Linked DNA regions of Terriglobus roseus. The protein of the gene in region 1 interacts with the protein of each later gene in a pairwise test. Links are inferred from orthologs where the notes say so. Each region holds a gene or a part of one and is shown in the gene's direction. Other genes may lie near its edges.

What was found.
Region 2: the proteins of asd (region 1) and def interact in binary tests that used the Escherichia coli proteins (3 or more experiments, as listed by UniProt). The link is inferred for Terriglobus roseus from one-to-one orthologs.

Annotation. Positions count from the first base shown.
Region 1 is NZ_LT629690.1:362,663-373,588, reverse strand. The notes cover bases 5,124-7,997. They hold asd (aspartate-semialdehyde dehydrogenase), read left to right. Parts: upstream 5,124-5,936; coding sequence 5,937-7,058; downstream 7,059-7,997. Other genes in these bases: lysC (lysine-sensitive aspartokinase 3), read left to right, coding at 7,055-7,997; BLT38_RS01760 (hypothetical protein), read left to right, coding at 5,550-5,855; BLT38_RS01765 (hypothetical protein), read left to right, coding at 5,334-5,546; nrdR (transcriptional regulator NrdR), read left to right, coding at 5,124-5,283. In the rest of the region: BLT38_RS01795 (hypothetical protein), read right to left, coding at 1-1,120; BLT38_RS01790 (DMT family transporter), read left to right, coding at 1,146-2,129; BLT38_RS01785 (HAD hydrolase family protein), read left to right, coding at 2,126-3,022; BLT38_RS01780 (lytic transglycosylase domain-containing protein), read left to right, coding at 3,009-3,740; BLT38_RS01775 (lysylphosphatidylglycerol synthase transmembrane domain-containing protein), read left to right, coding at 3,744-4,775; more of nrdR, read left to right, coding at 4,804-5,123; more of lysC, read left to right, coding at 7,998-8,524; BLT38_RS01745 (4-hydroxy-tetrahydrodipicolinate reductase), read left to right, coding at 8,610-9,287; BLT38_RS01740 (aminopeptidase), read left to right, coding at 9,368-10,618; BLT38_RS01735 (hypothetical protein), read left to right, coding at 10,622-10,912; BLT38_RS01730 (TMEM175 family protein), read left to right, coding at 10,912-10,926.
Region 2 is NZ_LT629690.1:727,116-737,941, forward strand. Bases 1-2,774 are described here. They hold def (peptide deformylase), read left to right. Parts: upstream 1-1,019; coding sequence 1,020-1,529; downstream 1,530-2,774. Other genes in these bases: aroC (chorismate synthase), read left to right, coding at 1-1,015; fmt (methionyl-tRNA formyltransferase), read left to right, coding at 1,534-2,469. In the rest of the region: BLT38_RS03320 (hypothetical protein), read right to left, coding at 3,408-3,914; BLT38_RS03325 (IPT/TIG domain-containing protein), read left to right, coding at 4,003-5,649; BLT38_RS03330 (transcription antitermination factor NusB), read right to left, coding at 5,883-7,115; BLT38_RS03335 (MFS transporter), read right to left, coding at 7,123-8,319; BLT38_RS03340 (LysR family transcriptional regulator), read left to right, coding at 8,391-9,278; BLT38_RS03345 (TIGR03435 family protein), read left to right, coding at 9,536-10,330; BLT38_RS03350 (TetR/AcrR family transcriptional regulator), read right to left, coding at 10,407-10,826. UniProt on the Escherichia coli protein: Removes the formyl group from the N-terminal Met of newly synthesized proteins. Requires at least a dipeptide for an efficient rate of reaction. N-terminal L-methionine is a prerequisite for activity but the enzyme has broad specificity at other positions.

The DNA of each region.
Region 1 (10,926 bases):
TCGCGTTGACCCGCAACAGCTCGTCACCTTCGCGATTGCCATAGACGCGAATCTCTTCCGCCCGCACGTCGGTTGAGTCAGCTAATCCGGTGCCCTGGGTACTGACTGACGTGAGCGTGTTCCGCACAGCGAATCGCCCCGTTGCCGGGGAGTTATCTACGGCGAGCCACAACGGCTCATCGTCCGTCGTGAAGACCCACTTCGCTTCGGCCAGCAGGTTGAACCCACCCATCAGTTTGTGTTCTTCACCGCCGCGGCAGCCAAAGGCGAAAAACTCTGCGTCGGAGATGAACATACTGATGGGGCGACAGGTGGAGGTGAAGCCTCCCAATTCCATCTTGGCGCCGTTGTAACCGTGAAAGTCGAAACCCCAGTGGGTGCGATCCTCGTGTACCGTCTCCAGAACTCCCATCGAGGTGAAGGAGAGCGTGAAAGCACTCTTGGACTCAGCATGGCCCCGGTTGCTTAGGCGAACAGAACCGTCCGGCTGCAAGGCCACACCATAGAAGAAGACAGAAACGGGACGTTCCTTTTGATCTGTTGGATCATCACCAATTTTGCGTGCGGGCGTGGTCTCAAGCAGCATCAGGTCGTGCTGCGGGCTGAATTGCAGAGCCTCAAGATCGTCTTCGTTTTCAATCAGTAGCCGCTGGCCCAAATGCAATGGGTCGTAGCTGCCCATGGGATCGAGCGAGTAGAGATTGTTGCGGATGCGCAATAGGAAGCGACCGCTCCCAAGCGCCCACAGATAGGGAGAGCGATCATGCATCCGCCACTCTGCCTCGCGCTGTACTTTGCCATCGGGCAGGCTGATGACCAACGCGCGTACAAAGTGGTCGTCGTCTGTCTCGCGCTGATCTGGCATGCGCTTTATCAGCTTCTTCGCGGTGTAGGTCAGTAGAAGATGGTCAGCATCAATGAAGTGCACCGTGGCGCTGGTGTACCCGGCACGGAGGCCCATCCCAGAGGTCATCGGCCGATAGCCGAATGGCTCCAGGGGCAGTTGAATCGCAGGAACGGCGGGTTTCGTTGCAGGATCATCATTTACTGCAGCTGCAAAGGCATGACTCGGCAACAACAGCGCGAGCACAAACAAGCGGTGGCGGAACGAGGCAGGCATTGCAGTGGTCCGGGTTGAGAATCCTATGGTAACGCGAGCCTTCAACAACCTGCTCATCATGCTTCGCGCCATCCTGTGCGACAGTGGAAAGATGCCCTCCTCTACCACTTCCCGTCCGCTTGGATTTCTGGCTTGCGCCTCGGCGGGGGCGCTCTGGGGCACAGGATTCTTCTTTGGCAAGATCGCCCTGCGCGAGGTCAGCGTGGGCCACATGGTGCTGTATCGCTTTCTCTTTGCAGCACTTCCCATCCTGCCGCTGGTAAAAGGCCGTGGCGAACGATGGACCGCATCCGAATGGCGGCTGCTGCTCATCGCCGCATTTTTCGGAGTGCCGCTGCAATTTCTGGTGCAGTTTAAGGGACTTTCGATCACTTCTCTTTCGCATGCCGCGCTCATGATCGGCACGCTGCCCGTCATTCTGGCCGCAGCCGCAGCCATCTTCCTGAAAGAGCGGCTGGATGCCGTGGGATGGACTGCCCTGATCGCCTCGACCACGGGCGCTTGCATGATCGCGTTGGGCGGTCACGACGCAAGCGGAACATCCTCACTGCTGGGCGATTCGCTGATTGTTCTCTCTGTGGTGATTGCACTGGTGTGGCTGCTGGGCAACAAGAAGCTTCTTCTTCGCCATAGCGCGCTAGAGGTCAGCGCGCGCAGCCTGGTGTTGGGGACGATCATGCTGCTCATCTGGGTGCCACTGCAGTATGGGATACCGCCAGTACATGGAGTCTCCATGAAAGCGTGGTTGGCACTTGCAGCCAGTGGTGTTCTTTGCACCGCTGCAACCAACCTGCTGTGGAATTGGGGTATGACGCAGGTACCCGCATCGCAGGGCGGCATCTTTATTAACCTAGAGCCGGTCATTGGATCGGTGCTGGGAGTGTGCCTGCTGCATGAACATCTGGGTCTGATTGCATGGCTCGGTGGATCGCTGATTGTGGGCGCGGCTGTGGTGCTTTCGACACGTGGAGAAGTCGCCAGCGAAGCCATCCAGATGGAGTCTGTGTGAGCGATACACCGAAGATGATTGCCATCGACATGGATGGCACGCTGGTTCATCCCGGCGGCACGGTGTCGCCAGGCAATCAGCTCGCGCTAGATCGTGCACGCCGCGCCGGTGCGCGTATCGTGATCGCCACGGGACGCCGCCATAGCTACGCCATGAAGGTGCTGCAGACTGGCAACTTCCAGCCCCACGACATCGTGCTCAGTTCGAACGGAGCCGTGGCCCGCACCATGGATGGTCGTCTGCTCTTTCGCGAGGAAATGCCAGCAGAAACGGCACTGTGGCTCTGCGAAACAGTCACGGATTATCGCAACTGCCTCGTCTTCACCTTTGACACCATGGACCCGCATGGCAACGAAGCTGGTGGCGCACTGGTGCTGGAGGAAGTCGACGATCTGCACGCCAGCATTGAGAAATGGATGGTGGCCAACGCAGCAGACATCCGTCGTTTTACGCCCATTGAATCTGCCTTTCGTACAGCTCAGTTCCCTGCGATTCAGGCCATGCTGTGCGGTGGCATGGAACGCATGGAAATGGCTTTCCGGCATCTGGATGCTGCGCACGAAGGCCGTCTGTCGCTAACGCGGACGGTCTATCCGCTGCGTGATCTCTGCATTCTGGACATCCTGCCTCAGGGCTGCTCGAAGGGTGCGGGATTGGCACATCTGCTGCGCGAAGAAGGACTTACGGCGAGCGACCTGATGGCCATTGGCGACAACTGGAACGACCTGACCATGCTGGAGCAGGCGCAATGGCCGATGTTGATGGGCAATGCACCCGATGATCTGCGGCTGCTGGCGGAAGAGCGTAATTGGACGGTCACGCGGCACCATCACGAAGATGGCGTGGCCGAGGCCATCGCCCATTGCTTTGCGGCTGATCATGCCGCCCGCTGACCCAATCGGCAGAACCCCGGATGCTACTCTGGTGGGGATGGCCTCCCTCTCCGTCAGAAGGATTGCAGCGCTTCTTTTGCTACCGGGTATGTGTGTGGCTGCCGCCCACGCCGCGGAGGTGGTAACGCTGCGCAATGGGTTCAGCATCACCTGCGAACGCCATGAGGCCCTCTCCACAGACATCACCCGGCTGTATCTTCGCGCGGACAATTTCATGGATGTTGCGGCGTCCTCCATCACCTCAGTAGAGGCGGCACCAGATGTCCCTGCGCCTGTAAAGGCCGAGGCCCACGAGCCCGCCGGGACCGCCATCATCCTTGCCGACTCCGGCGCTCGCCACAACGTGAACGTGGCTCTGCTGGCGTCCGTCGTTCAGGCCGAGAGCGGTGGCAACACCAAGGCTGTATCACGCACGGGAGCACGCGGTCTGATGCAGTTGATGCCGGGAACGGCGAACCAACTGAACGTGAAGGACAGCTTTGACCCCGCATCGAACGTCAACGGTGGCAGCGCCTATCTGGATCAGCTATTGACTCGATACCACGACAACCTTGCACTGGCGCTGGCTGCTTACAACGCAGGCCCGGGCGCGGTGGATCGTTATCATGGCATCCCGCCTTACCGTGAAACGCGGGCGTATGTGGCGCGCGTGATCCGGGAATTTAATCGCCGTGTTGCGGAACAGGCACGCGCAGTTTCCGCCACGGTGGTTCGCTAAAGCATGAACAAACGCCGCATCGCTATCTGGACGATCGTCGTCCTCCTTGCAGCATTTCTTCTTTGGAAAATTCACCAATCGCAGTTTGATTGGCATGCGTTCTGGCTGGCCTGCCGCCAGGTGAACCTGCCACTGTTTTTGATGGCAACACTGATGGTCTACAGCAACTCCGTGGCGCGCGCTGTGCGATGGACCATTTTTCTAAAGCCGTCTCTGCCGCCTGAACAACGGAAGCCTTGGTGGACGCTGCTCGGCGCTCAGTTCATCGGTTTTACGGGTCTCGCCATCTTCGGGCGCGTGGGTGAACTGATTCGCCCTTACCTCGTCAGCCGACGCACTGGCTTGTCGTTCTCATCGCAGATTGCGGTCGTAGCGGTGGAGCGCATCTTCGATCTCGCTGCCTTCGGCATTCTCTTCGCCGGAAATCTCATCGTCAGTCCGCAACTGAACGCTCTGCCCTACCATGAGCTGTTTCACAAGCTGGGATGGGTCATCGCCGCCATGATTGCTGTACTGGTCGCGTTCGTTGTCGCAATTCGCGTGGCTGGCGAGTTCATGGCGCGCCTGATCCGTCATATTGTGGGCATTCTCTCCAAACCAACGGGACAAAGTGCGGAAGCCAAAGTACTGGAATTCCGCAACGGTTTGAACGTCGTGGGCAGCACCAGTGACTTCATCGGCATTATCGTGTGCAGTTTTGCTTTGTGGGGAGCCGTTGCGGTGGCCTACGTGCTCACCATGAAGGCGTTTCCAGCGCCGGTGCACAACCTGACCATTGCGCATTGCTTGCTGTTAATGGGCTTCAGCGTGGTGGGCGGCATTGTTACGTTGCCGGGAGTCGGCGGTGGAGCGCAGGCACTCACCTTCGGCGCGCTGACTCGTTTGTTTGGCGTTCCTGCAGAGCTAGCGGCAAGTGCGGCCATCATCATGTACTTTGTGACCACAATCAACGTGATCCTGCCCGGATTGATCTACGCCCGCGTGGAAAGCGTAAACCTGCGCACGGTGGCCCGCGAAAGCGCACAGAAGTCATGATGGGAATGCTTGATAGAATTGGCCTTGCATGAAGTGTCCGTTTTGCGGCTGGGCTCAGGATAAAGTCGTTGATTCACGCGAGAGCAAGGAGGCGGATAGCATCCGTCGCCGCCGCGAGTGCGAGAAGTGCAATAAGCGCTTCACCACATACGAACGCATCGATGAAATTCCCTACATGGTCGTGAAGAAGGACGGACGCCGCGAGAAGTTTGATCGGCAGAAGGTCCTGAATGGCTTGCTGCACGCATGCCAGAAGCGTCCCGTCCCAACAGGCAAGCTGGGCAAGATCGTGGATGAGACTGAAGCCTACGTGGTGGATTCGCCGGAGCGCGAACGCACGACCGTAGAGGTCGGCGAACTGATCATGACGCGACTGAAAGAGATTGATACGGTCGCGTATATCCGTTTCGCCAGCGTCTATCGTGACTTTAAGGACGTGCGCGAATTCAAGGCAGAGCTGGAAGAGCTGCTGGGATCGAGAATTCGCAAGCCATCCACGGGAATATAAACTTCCCCGCTTCGCAAACCACACAGCATCCACTTCGCATCACAGCATTCATGAAACTGCTGGCGGGAACGCTTGTGTGCGTTCTGATGGTTGCCATGGCCGGATGCAAGCCCGACGCCGCCGTGAAGCACGGCGCGGTGATTGACGCTGCGCCCAGCGGTCATGACACCGGCAAAGCAGGACAGGCCGCACCCACGCCGCCACAACAGAATCAGCCGCCGCAACCTCAGGCTCAGACCCCTCCCCCAGTAAAGGTGCAATAACCCATGCCCGATCTGCATTCGCTTGGACTTCCCCTCTGGTTTCTTATCCTCAGTCTCTTCCTGCCGCGGCTTTCGCTGCTGGCGCTGTACCTGCAGGGTCATACGGGGAATGTGTTCGTCATCAGCCTTATTCCCACGCTGGTGGCGCTGCTGATACCGCGCATTCTGATCCTTTTTTGGATTTACACCACCCAGGGGCTCAGCATCTGGTTCCTGATCCATGCCGTTGGCCTTCTCATCGCATGGGGCGCGTTCGGCACGCGGACAAGGACGGTTTACGTCACGCGTCGCCGGGCATCTGACTTCTAAGGACGGAAATTCGATTGTTGCCGCTGCAATCCGGTATCCTTAACGGATACATCCGGTATGGATTAAGGACTGCAGAACATAATGGAACGTCGCAAGGTGGGGATTCTCGGCGCGACCGGTACCGTCGGCCAGCGCTTTATTCAACTTCTGGACCAGCACCCGTGGTTTGAGATCACGTGGGTTGCGGCAAGCGATCGTTCGGCGGGCAAACGCTACGCCGACGCCGCCAAATGGAAGCTGGACACCCCCATGCCCGCGCGCATTGCGGACCTGGTACTGCAACCGAACACGCCTGCTGCCAACACCGGTGACGTGCCGAAGATCATCTTCGCCGCGCTGGACAGCGACATTGCCAAGGAACTGGAGCCGCAGTTTGCAGACGCGGGATGCGCTGTCATCTCCAACTCGTCCGCCTTCCGCATGACTCCGGATGTACCGCTGGTAGTGCCTGAGGTCAATGCAGACCATCTGCCTCTGCTGACGAAGCAGGCTGCCTACACATCGAAAAGTGGTGGCTACATTGTCACCAACCCCAACTGCTCGGCCATTGGCCTGGTGCTTGCGCTGAAGCCGCTGGAAGAGCGTTTCGGGATTGAGTCGCTATTCGTGAGCACCATGCAGGCCGTTAGCGGCGCTGGCTATCCCGGCGTGCCTTCGCTGGACATTCTGGGCAACGTGGTTCCCTTCATCAAGAACGAAGAGGAAAAGCTGCAAGAAGAAGTGGGCAAGCTGCTGGGCAGCTTCAACGGCAATGGCATTGACATGCTGCCGGCAAAGGTCAGCGCGCACTGCAACCGCGTTGCCGTGATCGACGGTCACACAGAGTGCGTCTCCATCAAGTTCAAGAAGCCCGTCACGCGCGAAGAAATTCTCGCCGCATGGGCTGAGTTCCAGCCGCTGGCGCAGCATCATCTACCTACCGCACCTGCGCATCCGGTGATCTTCACCGACGCGCCGGATCGTCCGCAGCCACGCTTTGACGTGGGTGCAGGCAATGGCATGAGCACCACCGTGGGTCGGCTGCGTGAGTGCCCGCTGCTGGACTGGAAGTTTGTCCTGCTGAGCCACAACACACTGCGCGGAGCCGCTGGCGCTGCGGTTCTGAACGCAGAAGTCCTCGCAAAGATGGATTTGCTGCCCGGAAAGCATCTGCACACCAAGACTGGAGCAGGGCTTGCCGAGAATGAGTTGGTGAACGCATGAGCAATGCATCCCGTCCGCAACTCGTTGTGATGAAATTTGGTGGCACCTCCGTAGAGGACGCCGCTGCAATCCGCCGCACCGCAGCTGTTGTGCGTGGCCGCCGCGAAAAGGGTTTGGAAGTTGTCGTTGTTGTCTCAGCAATGGCGAAGGTGACAGACACGCTTCTGGCCGCTGCAGCAGCAGCCGGTCATGGTGACAAGTCCGGTGCACTGGCACTATCTGCGCGTCTGCGTTCGCGCCACTTGGAAACCGCAGGTGAATTGGTGAAGCAGCCGCAGTTGAATGTGTTGCTAAACCACATCCAGCACGACTTCGATCATCTGGACGATCTGCTGCGTGGCATTGCCGCCGTGGGTGAACTTACTCCGCGCACAACGGACAACGTGGTGAGCTACGGTGAACGCCTCAGCAGCCAGATTGTTGCCGCTGCATTCGATGCTGCCGGGATCAAGGGTATCCATCTCGACGCACGCCAGTGCATCGTCACCGATGACGGCTACGGCAAGGCGATCCCGAATGAAGCCTTGATTGAAGCGCGCTTGAAGGAACATGCGCTTCCTTTGATTGAACAGGGACTGACGCCGGTTATGGGTGGCTTTATCGGTGCCACCGAAAAAGGCATCACAACAACACTGGGCCGCGGTGGCAGTGACTTCTCTGCTGCGCTGGTTGGCGGCGGTCTGCATGGCGGCGCCATTGAAATCTGGACGGACGTCAACGGCATCATGACGACCGATCCGCGCATCTGCCCGGACGCGTTGCGTGTGAAGACCATCTCGTTTGAAGAAGCAGCGGAACTCGCTTACTTCGGCGCGAAGGTGTTGCATCCTGCAACAATCCTGCCCGCTGTGCAGCAGAACATTCCTGTGTTCGTGCTCAACAGCCGCAACGCTGCAAACGAAGGCACACGTATCAGCGCTGTTGCACCGCCGTGCCGTTCGCCGTTCAAGTGCATTGCGGTAAAGAAGAAGCTGACCATCGTGGACATCGTCGCCAGCCGCATGCTGATGACGCATGGCTATCTGAAGGCAGTCTTCGACGTCTTCGACAAGCACAAGGTCGTCATCGATATGGTTTCCACTTCGGAGGTCTCCATCTCCGTCACAGTGGACACCAGTGACAAGCTGCCGCAGATTGCAGAAGACCTTTCGAAGATTGCCGACGTGAAGTACGAGAGTAACAAGGCGCTGGTCTGCCTGGTGGGCGAGGATATTCGCGGACACGCTGGCATTGCAGGCAAAGTTTTCACTGCGATTGGCCACGTAAACGTGCGCATGATTTCTCAGGGTGCCAGCGAAATCAACATGAGTTTCATGATCGAAGAGGATGATGCATCAGAGGCGATCCGTTCGCTGCACAGTACCTTCTTCGCCGATCCTGATCCGAACATCTTTGATCTGGATGCACGCGCCAACACCACCGGCGCACCACCAGTGAACGAACCAGCACGCATCACGGTGCAGTAAACGCTTTTGAAGAGGCCCGGCTTCGGCCGGGCCGTTCCATCGGAATCATCAACAAGGGGCTTGAGCCCCTGAAGGAAAACCAACCATGCGGATGCTGGTTCTGGGACACGGCAAGACAGGCAAGCTGGTAGCAGAGGTCGCCACAGAGCGCGGCCATGGCGTACACGTTCTGGATGCGAAGGAAAACCCGCGCGGAGCAGCGCTCACGGCGCCCTTCGTCGCAGGCTTTGATGTGGTGATTGACTTCACCACGCCCGAAGCAGTGCTGACGAATCTGCGCGCATGTCTCGCCGTAGGGGCGAAGGTAGTTGTAGGTACAACGGGTTGGTATCAGCAGCTGAACGACATGACCAGCCTGGCAATCCGCAAGGATGCTGCACTGCTCCACGGCACAAACTACTCCATCGGCGTTCAGGTAATGCTGCAACTTGCCAAGCAGATGACCGACTCGCTGAAGAAGTACGGTTACGACTTCAAGATTGAAGAGACGCATCACACGCAGAAGCTGGATGCGCCCAGCGGCACCGCCGTCAGCATTCAGCAAGCGATGAACGCAGCTGGCGAAGTGCCCATCGAATCCATCCGTGAGGGTGATGTAGCAGGCATTCACATTGCTGAAGCCATCAGCGCAGGCGACAAACTCAGCCTGCGTCATGAGGCCTTTGGCCGCCGTGGTTTCGCAGAAGGTGCGGTGCGCGCCGCCGAGTGGCTCAGCACACGCAAGGGTGTCTACGACTTCCGCGACATCTTCACGCAGATCTAAAACTTTGCAAGGCCCGGCTTCGGTCGGGCCTTTTCGTCTTACAAGCAACACGAGGCTTCGTCCTCTGAGGGAACGCATCTATGTCGAACAAGCCGTTTGCCAATCTCACCTTTGATGAAAAGCTCGACCGCCTTGCACTTGTCGCCGTTCGCGTTGGCCTGAACCTCCAGGAAGGCCAGGAAGTTGTCGTCACTGCATCGCTTGACCACATTCCGTTCATCCGCAAAGTTGTAGCAGAGGCGTACAAGGCAGGCGCATACGCTGTGACGGTGCTCTATCAGGATGACGTGGCAGCACTCGCGCGCTACCAGAACGCTCCGGACGCCGCATTCGACTACACACCTAAGTGGCTGGCCGACGGCATTGCAGACGCGTTTCGCAGCAACGCCGCGCGGCTTGGCATTACCGGCGCGAACCCAGCATTGCTAAAGGATCAGGACCCCAGCAAGATCAGCCGCGCCAACGTGGCTGCATCCAAAGCCATGAAGCCTGCGATGGAACTGGTGACGCGCCACGCCATCAACTGGAGCATCCTCGCCGGTGCAACACCAGCATGGGCCAAGCTCGTATTCCCTGACCTGCCGGAGAACGAAGCCGTCGCTCGCCTGTGGGACGCCATCTTCTCCGCATCGCGCATTACCGGCGACGACCCAGTTGCTGACTGGAAGCAGCACGGCGAAAACATCATGAAGCGCGTGGCCCTGCTGAATGACAAGCGCTATCACGCGCTACACTTCCGCGGCCCCGGAACTGATCTTGTCGTTGGTCTTGCTGACGATCATCTGTGGGCCGGTGGCGGAGGCGTCTGCGGCAACGGCATCTTCTGCAATGCGAACATTCCCACGGAAGAATGCTTCACCACACCGCACAAGGACCGTGTGAACGGCACCGTGACTGCGTCGAAGCCACTGTCGCATCAAGGCACGCTGATTGAGAACATCAGCGTCCGCTTCGAAAACGGCAAGATCGTGGAAGCGCACGCCACCGCTGGCGAAGAGGCGCTGAAGAAGCTCATCGCCGTAGACGATGGCGCAAGCCGCCTCGGCGAAGTCGCACTCGTACCGCACTCATCACCCATTGCACAGAGCGGCCTGCTCTTCTGGAACACGCTGTTCGATGAAAACGCAGCCAGCCACATTGCTCTGGGCCAGGCGTACGCCACCTGCATCAAGGACGGCGAGACGATGGACGAAGCAACGCTGAACAGCAAGGGCGCAAACAGCAGCCTGATCCACGTGGACTGGATGATTGGTTCCGGCAAGATGGATGTACACGGCGTCTTCGCAGATGGCACAGAAGAGCCACTGATGCGTCTCGGCGAGTGGGTATAAGCAATGTCGTCGCAGATGCTTCGCTTATCACTCAGTGTGGCTGCAGCATCTGCGCTTGTTATCCCCGGCATACTCGTTCTCGCCGACTACTTTATGTCTGATAGTCCATGGCTTATCCCCTTCGCTGCCGCCAACCTGCCGGGGCTCGTTGCTGCATTTCCCTTTGCAATACTTGGGATCGGCGGCCACAACGCACATGATCCATCTTTGGTGATTACGGCATTCGCTAGTGCCGTGTTTTGGGCTATGCTCTTCTATTACTTGCTCGGTAAGAAGTTAGGGAAGGCCAGCTAATGCCCGCACATGAA
Region 2 (10,826 bases), 360 kb from region 1 along the record:
GCATATCCTCTCCGGTGTTCGTCACGGTAAAACAATTGGGTCGCCCATTGCGATGACCATTGCCAACCGCGACTGGAAGAACTGGGAAGAAATCCTTCCAGTAGAAGAAGGTGATCCTTCGCGGCATAAGGCAGTGGCGTCGCCGCGTCCAGGTCATGCCGATTTGGCCGGAGCTCTGAAGTACAACTTCGCTGACGCCCGTTACATTCTGGAGCGCGCCTCTGCACGCGAATCCACGGCACGCGTTGCTGCCGGCGCCATTGCCAAAATGTTCCTCCGTTCGCTGGGTGTTGAGGTGCTTTCGCATGTCGTCCGTGTCGGTGCTGTGGAACTGCAGCGCCCTTACCAGTGGGATGAGATTGTTGCCAGTACTGCTCGCGAAACCGTTCTTCTGAACTGCATCGACCCTGAAGTTGAGCAGCAGATGAAGGGTGAGGTGGATAAGGCTCTGCGTACTGGCGATACCGTGGGTGGGGTCTTTGAGGTGGTAGTGCATGGCCTGCCTGCCGGCATTGGCAGCCACGTGACGTGGGAAGGCCGTCTGGATGGCTTACTAGCGCAGGCTGTGATGAGCCTGCAGGCGGTGAAGGCGGTTGAGATTGGCCGCGGTGTGACGGCTGCGGAGTCCATGGGATCCACCGTTCACGACGCTATTCACTATGCCACGCAAGAGGAAGCTTCCGCCGCGCATACCCGCTTCACCCGCGAGAGCAACAACGCGGGCGGTATTGAAGGTGGCATCTCCAACGGTCAGGACGTGACTGTACGCGGATACCTGAAGCCCATCAGCACATTGCGTCGTCCGCTGGCGTCGGTGAACTTCGAGACCCGCGAACCGGTGAAGGCGGCGTATGAACGCAGCGACGTCTGCGTGGTCCCCGCTGCTGGTGTAGCGGCGGAGGCGATGGTTGCCATCACAATGGCAAAGCTGGTGCTGGAGAAGTTCGGCGGCGACAGTCTGGTGGAAACGCAGCGCAACCTCAACGGTTATCTTGAGCAGATCCGGAAGTTCTAAGGCAATGATCTATCCCATCGTGAAGTATCCGGAGTCGGTGTTGCTGAAGAAGGCACAGCCCGTCACCGAGTTCAACGCCGACCTGAAGAAGCTGGCGGACGACATGTTTGAGAGCATGTATGCCGCCGAGGGCATCGGCCTGGCTGCGCCGCAGATTGGTATCAGCAAGCGCATGTACGTGGTAGACCTGTCCGTGGGGAAGAACCCGGAAGAGCGCCTTGTCCTTATCAACCCTGAGATCATCGAGAAGGAAGGGAAGCAGACCGAGGAAGAGGGCTGCCTCTCGTTGCCGGATATCCGCGACAAGGTGAACCGTCACTTCCGCGTGCGTATGCGTGCGCAGGACGTGGATGGCAAGTGGTTCGAGATCGACGGCGAGGAACTACTGTCTCGGGCGTTCCAGCATGAGCTGGATCATCTTGATGGCATCCTGTTCATCGACCGCCTTTCGCGGCTGAAGAAGGACCTGATTTTGCGGCGCATTCGTAAGCTCATCAAGAACGGCGAGTGGTAATCGCATGAAGCTGGTCTTTTGCGGCACTCCTGTTTTTGCTGTTCCGACGCTTGAGGCGTTGATTGGGGCGGGGCATGGGGTGGAGCTGGTGCTGTCGCAGCCGGATAAGCCGGTGGGGCGGAGTGGTGAGGTGAATCCCACGCCGGTGAAGGTGGCGGCTACGGCGCACGGTATCCCGGTACTGCAGCCGGAGAAGCTCAAGACCAACCAGGCGCTTCGCTCCTCGCTGGAAGCCATTGCGCCCGATGCCATCATCGTGGTCGCCTATGGCCGCATCATCCCACAGTGGATGCTGGACTTGCCTAAGTATGGCTGCCTGAACGGGCATGGTTCGCTGTTGCCGCGCTGGCGAGGCGCTGCGCCTATTCAGTGGGCGATTGCGGCGGGCGATGCGGAGACCGGCGTGACGACGATGCTGCTCAACGCAGGGCTCGATACCGGACCGATGCTGCTGAAGCGGTCTATTCCTGTTACCGATACGACCACTTCGCCGGAGCTGTTCGTATCGCTGGCGCAGATTGGTGCGGAGCTGATGGTGGAGACGCTTGCCGGACTGGAAGCGGGAACCATCACGCCGGAGGAGCAGGACGATTCGCTGGCGACCCTTGCGCCGCTCCTGACGCGGGACGATGCACGTATCGACTTCAGTCTCACCTCTCGTGAGATCGATCAGCGGTTCCGTGGCTTCCAGCCCTGGCCAGGAGCTTTCACCGCTCTTCGCGGTAAGAAGCTGATTGTGCACGGAATGCACGTTGTTGAGGAGCATAGCGTTACGGCTCCCGGAACTTTGACGATCCGCGATGGAGCGATGGAAGTGGCCTGCGGTTCGGGTTCTGCCATCGTTTTCGATGAAGTGCAGCTTGAGGGGAAGAAGCGGATGCCTGCGGCCGACTTCCTGCGCGGATTTCAATTGAAGAGTGGCGAATTGCTCGGCGGGTAAACGGGCTACCCCACCCCCCTCCCCCCCCATTTCTCTAAAATCGTCTTTCTATTGGGGTTACGGCGTTGGTGGCTGTAAAATCGTCTATCCATTGGGGTTAGAGGCAAAATCGTCTTTCTAAAAGAGTTAGGGCCGCGCTATGCGCGGCCCTAACTGTCTATTTCTTATTGTAGCTGTTTGAGCTAAATACCATGCCAGCTGGAACCATCCTGTTTTGTGGCGGTTGTGCGATTCAGGGCTTGACAGCATTTGGATCGGGCTCGGTCCCACCATGTCCCCGGCCAGGTTAGTCGCTGGTTTCTGTCCGATCTGGGGAGGGGGCCTTCGATGCTTCTGACTGCCGCTTCCCGTTTCGATTCTCCCGTTTCGCGTCTCTTTGAGCCGACAACCTGCTTTTGATCAGGTCGACTCCCTCGCGATGGAAGTTCGTTTTTATCTCGCTATCATCTGGTGAAAAAAGATGAGGTTATTGTGCGGTTAATTAATCCAAATGGTTGCTTCTGGCGAGGCGGTTATATGTTCACGCGATCGACATAATCGCTCATGGATAAGATCGCATTTTTTGCAATTAATTTTGTTCACACTCAATTATTGAGTTTTCGGAGTCATATTTTGATGTTTTATCCCTTGCGCGGAAAGTTGACTTATCGGCAAAAACCTTAATTAGGCAGGATTCTCCGGAAGAAGTTACCGATAACTGCGCAGAATTTTTCCGCGCCTTCTCTTTGATGCTTCTAAGTTGCTCATACCACACACAAAATATTCAGGTCATTTGCGGCCACCGAAATGCAATTACCCGGGCAAGTAATGTATCTCCCCCTGGAGTAATTCAGTTTGACAGTTCACAGAAGTCGTCTAGCAGCTTTATGCATCGGTGTGTCTATACTCATTGGCGGCGGCCAGGGTATATCTGCACAGCGCCATTCGGGACATGGGTCCTATGTATCGGCGAGTATTAGTGCCTCACCTACCTCTATTACGTCGGGCAAAAGCTCAACGCTTACCTGGAGCACGACATCGGCTACGTCTGTGACACTTAATGGTGCTACGGTCGCTTCGTCAGGTTCGAAAACTGTTTCCCCAACATCGACTACGACATATTCGCTCGTTGCCAAGAACGGAAGCTCAAGCAAGACTGCTACAACTTCTGTGTCAGTCACGGCACCGGCAGCGACACCAACAGCAACCATTACAGCTTCGCCAACCTCGATCACTTCAGGTTCGAAATCAACTCTTACCTGGAGCACGACATCTGCGACATCTGTAACGCTTAACGGTACGGCTGTAGCTACTTCCGGCTCGATGAGTGTTTCGCCAACAGCGACCACTTCGTATTCGCTGGTTGCCAGCAACGGAAGCACGAGCAAGACTGCGACGACATCCGTTGCAGTAACTTCAGCAGCGACACCAACCGCAACTATTACAGCTTCGCCTACTTCGATCACTTCAGGTCAGAGCTCGACTCTTACCTGGAGCACGACGTCTGCGACATCCGTAACGCTTAACGGTACGGCTGTAGCTACGTCCGGCTCGATGAGTGTTTCGCCAACAGCGACCACTTCGTATTCGCTGGTTGCCAGCAACGGAAGCACGAGCAAGACCGCATCGACATCTGTTGCAGTGACTGCATCGCAGCCCTCTGGTGGTAGTTCCACAACTGGCGCGCCGCACATTAACTACACGGATCTTAACGTTGGCGCAGGCACGGGCGGTGACAACGGAAACGGCGTGTATGTCCGCATCTTCGGTAGCCATTTCGGAGCATCGCAGGGATCAAGCACCGTAACACTCGGTGGATACCTTGTAACCAACTGCACCCTGTGCTCGTGGAGTGACACGGTTATTGTTGCTCAGCTTGGATCAGCAGCAAAGACCGGCAACATTGTTGTGACTGCGAACGGACTTGCATCCAACGGCTCTCCGTTCACTGTTACGCCGACGACGATCGTTTTCGTATCGCCCAATGGCGTGGATACAAACGATGGCAGCTTCGCAGCTCCGTTCAAGACGTGGCGCGCAGCCTTTAACTCTGTAACGTCCAAGGACTCTTCTTCTCCTTCGCAGAACACCGTGATCTATCTGATGCCGGGAGCGAACGTCAGCATGGATGATGGTCGCGGATACAACGCTGCAATTTCAACGGATCTTGGCGGTAAGTCGACAACCAGCCAGCTCTCGATTGTTGGCTACCCTGGCGGTACTGTGAATGTTGGCAGCACCAGCATTTCGAACGGTGTCAAGGGATGGGGCAAGTACATCACCATTGCTAACCTCAACATTGTTGGTCAGAGCTCTGCGATTGATGCAGAGGCTGGCAACATCCGCATCATCAACAACAGCCTTTCGTGCCCTGCTCCTCCTTCGGGTCTTGGCGGAACGGCATGTGTTCTTGCTGAAACCACCACCACTTCTGACACCTGGGCATTCCAGGGAAACAATGTTCACGATACCGGCGGAAACGTAGACAAGACTTACCATGCTGTCTACTTCTCTTCGAACGCGAACCACGCAGATGTGGGCTGGAACACGATTGGTCAGAACTTCAAGGGCTACTGCCGCAGCATTATGTTCCATGCGACGACAGGTGGCAACCAGTATGACCTGCACGTGCATGACAACAACATCACGGGTGGATACTGCGATGGCATCCAGCTCGCATCGGTTGATCCTTCGCTAGGAACGGTTGAGATCTATAACAACGTTGTCTCTCACGTTGCGATTGCCTCTAACCCCTACGGTGTGGCGAACGAAGCCGGTATTGCTATCAACTCTGATCCTCCGGCTTCAACCAGCGGTACGGTGCAGATCTATAACAATACGGTTGTGGATGCGGGTGCATACACGACTGGCAACCAGAATGGATGCTTTGGTGTGGTCTATGCCGGAGCAGGCATCAACTTGACCAACAACATCTGTGTTCAGCCTTCTTCGGCACAGCCTTACATTCAGCCGAAGAGCGCAGGTGTAACGGGTACGAACAACCTGTGGTCCGGTGCTGGAGCTGCTCCGTCGTTCGATTCACGACCGGTAACAACTGCACCGAGCTTTGTATCCACCACCAACTTCGCTCTGCAGTCGAGCTCAGCTGGTAAGTCGGCAGGAACTTCCTCCAAGATGTCTGCAGTCGACATTATTGGAAATCAGCGTGGTACCACCCCGTCGATGGGAGCTTACCAATAACCTAAGTTGGGTCGCCGTAGAAATTCGGCGGCCCAATTTAATTACGCGGGAGTTTTACCTGTAATTGGGTAGTTATTAATCTCACGCGGGAAGTTATCAGGATGAATGATCTGCCGTAAGTTAATTGCGGAAGATTTCATGCGGCCACTTATGTCCATAAGACAACTTATGGGATAAGTGGCCGATTCATTTTCCGTGTGTATTTGTCCTTGTCCCCGCGTGGGTGGATTTCCTTATTCAGCGGGGCTTGTCTCCAGCAGGGCGGCGAAGAAGCCGTCGCAGGGCTGGGTGCCGGGGAGCGTTCGAAGTGTGCCATCGATTGCTGCCGCTGAGACGGACTGGGGAAGCAGGGATGTGAGGTCGATGGTGCGGTGGGATCCGGTGGTTACCGCGTTTACGACTTCGAGGTTTTCTTCTGGTTCCAGAGAGCAGGTGGAGTAGATCAGTCGTCCGCCGGGTGCCAGTAGCAGCAGGGCCTGGTTCAGGATGGCCTTTTGACGGTCTGCCTGGCGGGGTAGGTCGCTTTGTCTTAACCTGTGCCGAATCTCGGGGTTACGGGATAGAGTCCCGGTTCCGCTGCACGGTGCGTCGCAGAGGATGAGGTCGAATTTTCCGGCTTGCAGCTCGGCTGGAGGGGCGGTCATGTCGGCCAGGAGCGTCTTCACGTGCTTGGTGGATTCGGAGCGGTCCATGCGTTTGCGCATGGCTTCGAGGCGCTTGGGGCTGATGTCGCAGGCGATGATTTCTGCCTGCGGATGGCGGATGGCCAGCACGGCGGTTTTGCCGCCGGGGGCAGCGCAGCAGTCGAGGATTCGCTTGGGGTTGGGGACGGCGGCGGCAGTGATTTCGGCGATGGCGCGTGAGCCGTCGTCGATCTGCGGCAGGCCTTCTTCCGGGGTGTAGAGCTGGCCGGAGGGTGGCTCCTGCTGGTCGTAGGTGGCGATGCGTCGGGTGGCGGCGGTGCCGAAGTTTTTGCGCCAGCGGGTTATCAGCCACTCAGGGTGCGCCTGCTCTTCGGGTGTCATGGTGACGATCAGCGGCGTGCGTTTGGGGGATTCCTTTTCGCGCTGGACGCGGCGAAGGATCGCGTTGACCATGCCGGCGGCGTGGGGTGCCCCGTTGTCTCGCGCCATTTCCACGCTTTCGTTGATGGCGGCGTGCGGCGGGATGCGGTCCATGTGCAGCAGCTGGAAGATGCCGAGGCGAAGGGCGAGCAGGGCGGCGGGGTGGAGTTCCGCGTCGGGGCGCTGCAGCATGGGGCGCATGACGGCGTCGAGTTGCGACTGCCAACGGAGGACGCCGAGGACGAGCGCGGTGGTGAGGTTGCGGTCTTCTGGGGAGAGGCGGTTGACGGCGGGGGAGTGCAGCAGGTCGTCAGAGTGCGCCGCGCTGGACATGACGCGATAGAGGATCTGGATGGCGGCGTCGCGGGCGGGGGAGATGGCGGGTTGGTTCTGTGATTTCACGCTCGTTTCAGGATACGAGGTTTGCTTCCTGCTGGTTGGATCTAGCGGGGTTTGCTGTGCGCTCCGACGACTCCTCGGTGGAGAATTTTGTGAAGCGCGGACCCGCTGCCACGATGAGGCCGGCGGTGATGATGAGGATTAGGGCGAAGCGCAGGGTGGTGGCGTGCGCTACCCAGCCGATGAGTGGTGGCCCGGCTAGCAGACCGAAGTAGCCGACGGTGGAGACCATGGAGATGGCTGCGCCTGCGCTCATGCGGGTGGATCGTTCCGATGCCTTGATGACGATGGGGACGATGTTGGCCATACCCACGCCTGTGAGTCCCAGACCTGCAAAGCCTAGTGGCCACGTGGGCGCGAGCAGGAAGGTGCTGAAGCCGATTGCGACGAGGACGCCGCTGCCGAAGAGCACGTTGGCCTCAGAAAAGCGCGCGAGAAGCCAGCCGCCGGTGAAGCGTGACGCTGCCATGCAGATGGCGTATCCGGCGTAGCCTGCGGCCGCCCAGGAGAGGGTGGTGCCGATGTTTAGGTGGAGATAGACCGCGGCCCAGTCGCCCACCGAGCCCTCGGCGAAGAGGCCGAAGAAGGCGAGTATGGCGAGTTTGATGAGATACGGGTCAAAGCGCGAACCGCCCGATTCTTGTTTGGGAGAGAACGGATCCGCGACCAGGCCGCCTTTGAATGACGGAAGGCAGACGAGGAAGAGGACGGCGGCGCAGAGGAAGAGGTCGGTGCTGGCTGTGAAGTGGTGATGCAGCAGGACGCTGGAGATTCCGGAACCGAAGAGGCCCCCGACGCTCCAGCAGCCCTGGCAAAAGTTGATGCATGAGCGTTGCTCATGTGCCTCTACGGCAAGTGCCTGTGCATTTACTGAAACATCGAGTGCGCCTTTGGATGCGCCAAATAGGCCCGCTCCCAACATGAATGCCCAATGCGATTTGAAGGCGGCGAGTAGCGCGATGGCGAGGATGTAGCATGCGGCTGCGACCCGTACCGTGGCGCGGCTACTGAACTTTGTGATGAAGAATCCGGCGAGCGGCATGGACAGGATCGACCCGGCGACGAGGCTCAGCAGGATGAACGAGAGTCCGGCGGTGTCCAGGTGCAGGTTTGTCTGAATCACGGGAACATGTGCCGCCCAAACGCCGAATCCAATGCCATCGGCCAGGAAGAGGGAAGCGATTGCCCATTTTGCGGTACGGCTCATGCTTTTATTAGAGGGGCAACAGGGCTCGTTCTGATGATGAATTATTCGTCACATCTTGATAGCTTTTGGGAATGAGCGTGAATCTGGATGCACTGCGATCGTTCGTTGTTCTTGCAGAGGAACTGCATTTTGGAAGAGCAGCGAAGCGTCTTTATGTTGCGCAACCGACTCTAACGAAACAGATACAGCGACTTGAGAGTGAGCTTGCTGTTTCGCTGTTTACGCGGACGACCGGGCAGGTGAGCCTTACCTCTGCTGGGACGGTTTTACTCGAAAGAGCAGCAGAGCTTGTTCGTGCAGGCGCCAGCTTTGAGGGCTTTGCGCGTGAGGCGAGCACAGGAGAAGTTGGTACGCTTCGGATTGGGTTTGGTATTGCGACGTTGAGCGATCTGTTGCCGCAGTCGGTGATTGCGTATCGTGCTGCGTTTCCGAAGATGCGTTTGGAGATGCAGGACATGAGTAGTCGCGCGCAGATGGATGCGCTACTGGAAGGCTCGATTGATCTTGGGTTTGTTCGTATGCCAGTACGGCACAGCAAGATGAAGACGCTCGTGGTGCTTCGAGAAGAATTGCTTATTGCAGTCGCTGCTTCTGGCAAGCATGCCGCCACAGCTTCGTTACGTGACCTGCGTGACGAGCCGTTTGTGTTGATTGGCAGATCGACTTCCGCAACGTACCACAGCCATGCTTTGAGCCTTTGTGCGTTGGCTGGATTTCAGCCGAACGTGGTTCAAGAAGCGAAGGAACTATTCACAGTGTTGAGCCTGGTGCGTGCGGGACTTGGTGTGAGTCTTGTTCCTTCGACTGCTCGACGTATGCGGGTTCCCGGTGTGGCCTTTCATCCTGTTCGGAAGACAGAGGCTCGTTGGGATATAGCGATGGCCTGGAGACGTGATCGGGAACGGATTGTTGAGCCGTTCGCCAAACTGGTGCGTGACACCGCGAAGTCGGCGAAGTGAGGCAGGTGCGTTTGATTTTCTTGGGTTGTTGACAGGAGGGCGAAGGCAGCGGCGTAACGTTGATCGGGTGGCAAATGGGGAGCAAGACGCTTGCTGTAACGAATACTACATAGCCATGATCCGGTTCCTATGTTATTTTTTCGCCAGCTAATGATTCGCCATCTTCATGCAGGTGAAGTTCGATGAGAATAGCGTCACGCTCAGTGCTTGTTCCCTTACTTGGGGGAATTCTTTGTTTTTTCATGGGGACTTCTGCTGTGTCCCAAGTGAACAATGCAGTCGATGATGCCAAATCTCTGAAATTTGATGTGGTCTCGATCCGACTATCGAGTGCAAGCCCAAAGGAGCAGCATCTCTACATCACGCCGGATGGCTATGAGGCCATAGGATTTCCAATCGAAACGACGCTGCTGGTTGCGTATGCCGATGCGCCCTTTTTCAAACATCTGGAGGAATTGAAGGGTGTGCCTTCGTGGGGTGGGAGTGAACGTTATGACATCCGCGCGAAACTGGCTGCCGCGGATGTTGCTGCGTGGCACAACCTGAATCAGAATATCTTCCGAACGGCCCCGGTGTTGCAACATATGCTGCAACAGGTGTTGGCGGAGCGTTGCAACTTACGCATCCATGGTGTGGAAACGAAGGTGGATGGGCTCGCCCTGCACATTGGTGCGAAGTCGCCCGCGTTGGTGGAAGATTCCACCGTGCCGGCTGGTGGGGCGGGAAGCCAACTGCTGGATGGGGCAAGGTTTGTCTACACCAAGCAGAATGACGATCAGACATGGACGTTTTACAACACTTCCATGTCTGTTCTTGCGAACTGGCTCACTGTCAGTTCTAAGTACCAGGTGGAGGACCGGACAGGATTGCAAGGCAGATATAGGTTTGTGTTGCGTCGCCTGGCCGAGCAACCTGCGGAGGGCGATTCGACCACACAAGTGGATGCGCCTATGCCTTGGGATTTGCATGCGGTGGGATTGAAGGTGGATCGCGAGAAGATGCCTTCGAAGATCTGGATTATCGACAGTATCGAACGGCCTAGTTCGAATTAGGTACTTCGTACCGTTCTCGACGCTTCGCGTGTTCTTGCCTCGCGCGATGAGCTTAGTGTTGCTGGTGCCTTATCGGTCAGTTTTTGTTGCGTTTGCTTGTGGGTAGCAGGGGTTCGAGGTAACGGAGCACCGCGTCGTGCATGGCTTGTTGGAGGCGTGGGCGTGTGGTGCGTGTGGCTGTGGTGAGTTCGTCGAGGATGCCGCGGAAGATGAGTAGTGCTATCTGGGCGTGATGTGTGCGTTCTGCGCGGGACAGGTTGGGTTGTGCACGATGCAGGCGCTCTGCGATGAAGTCTACGAAGACCTGGCCTAGCTGGTGTTTTTCGTGGCGTGCGTCATCGGAGAGCGGTGCGTTCAGGACCAGCGTGTGGAACTCTGGCTTCTCGCGGTTGTAGCGCATGCAGAGGTCGAGCAGAGCGTGGATGGCTTCGTGGAAGTCTAAGGAAAATTCCGGGTCGAGTGCGCGTTCTGCGTCGGCCATTTCGCGCGCGTATGA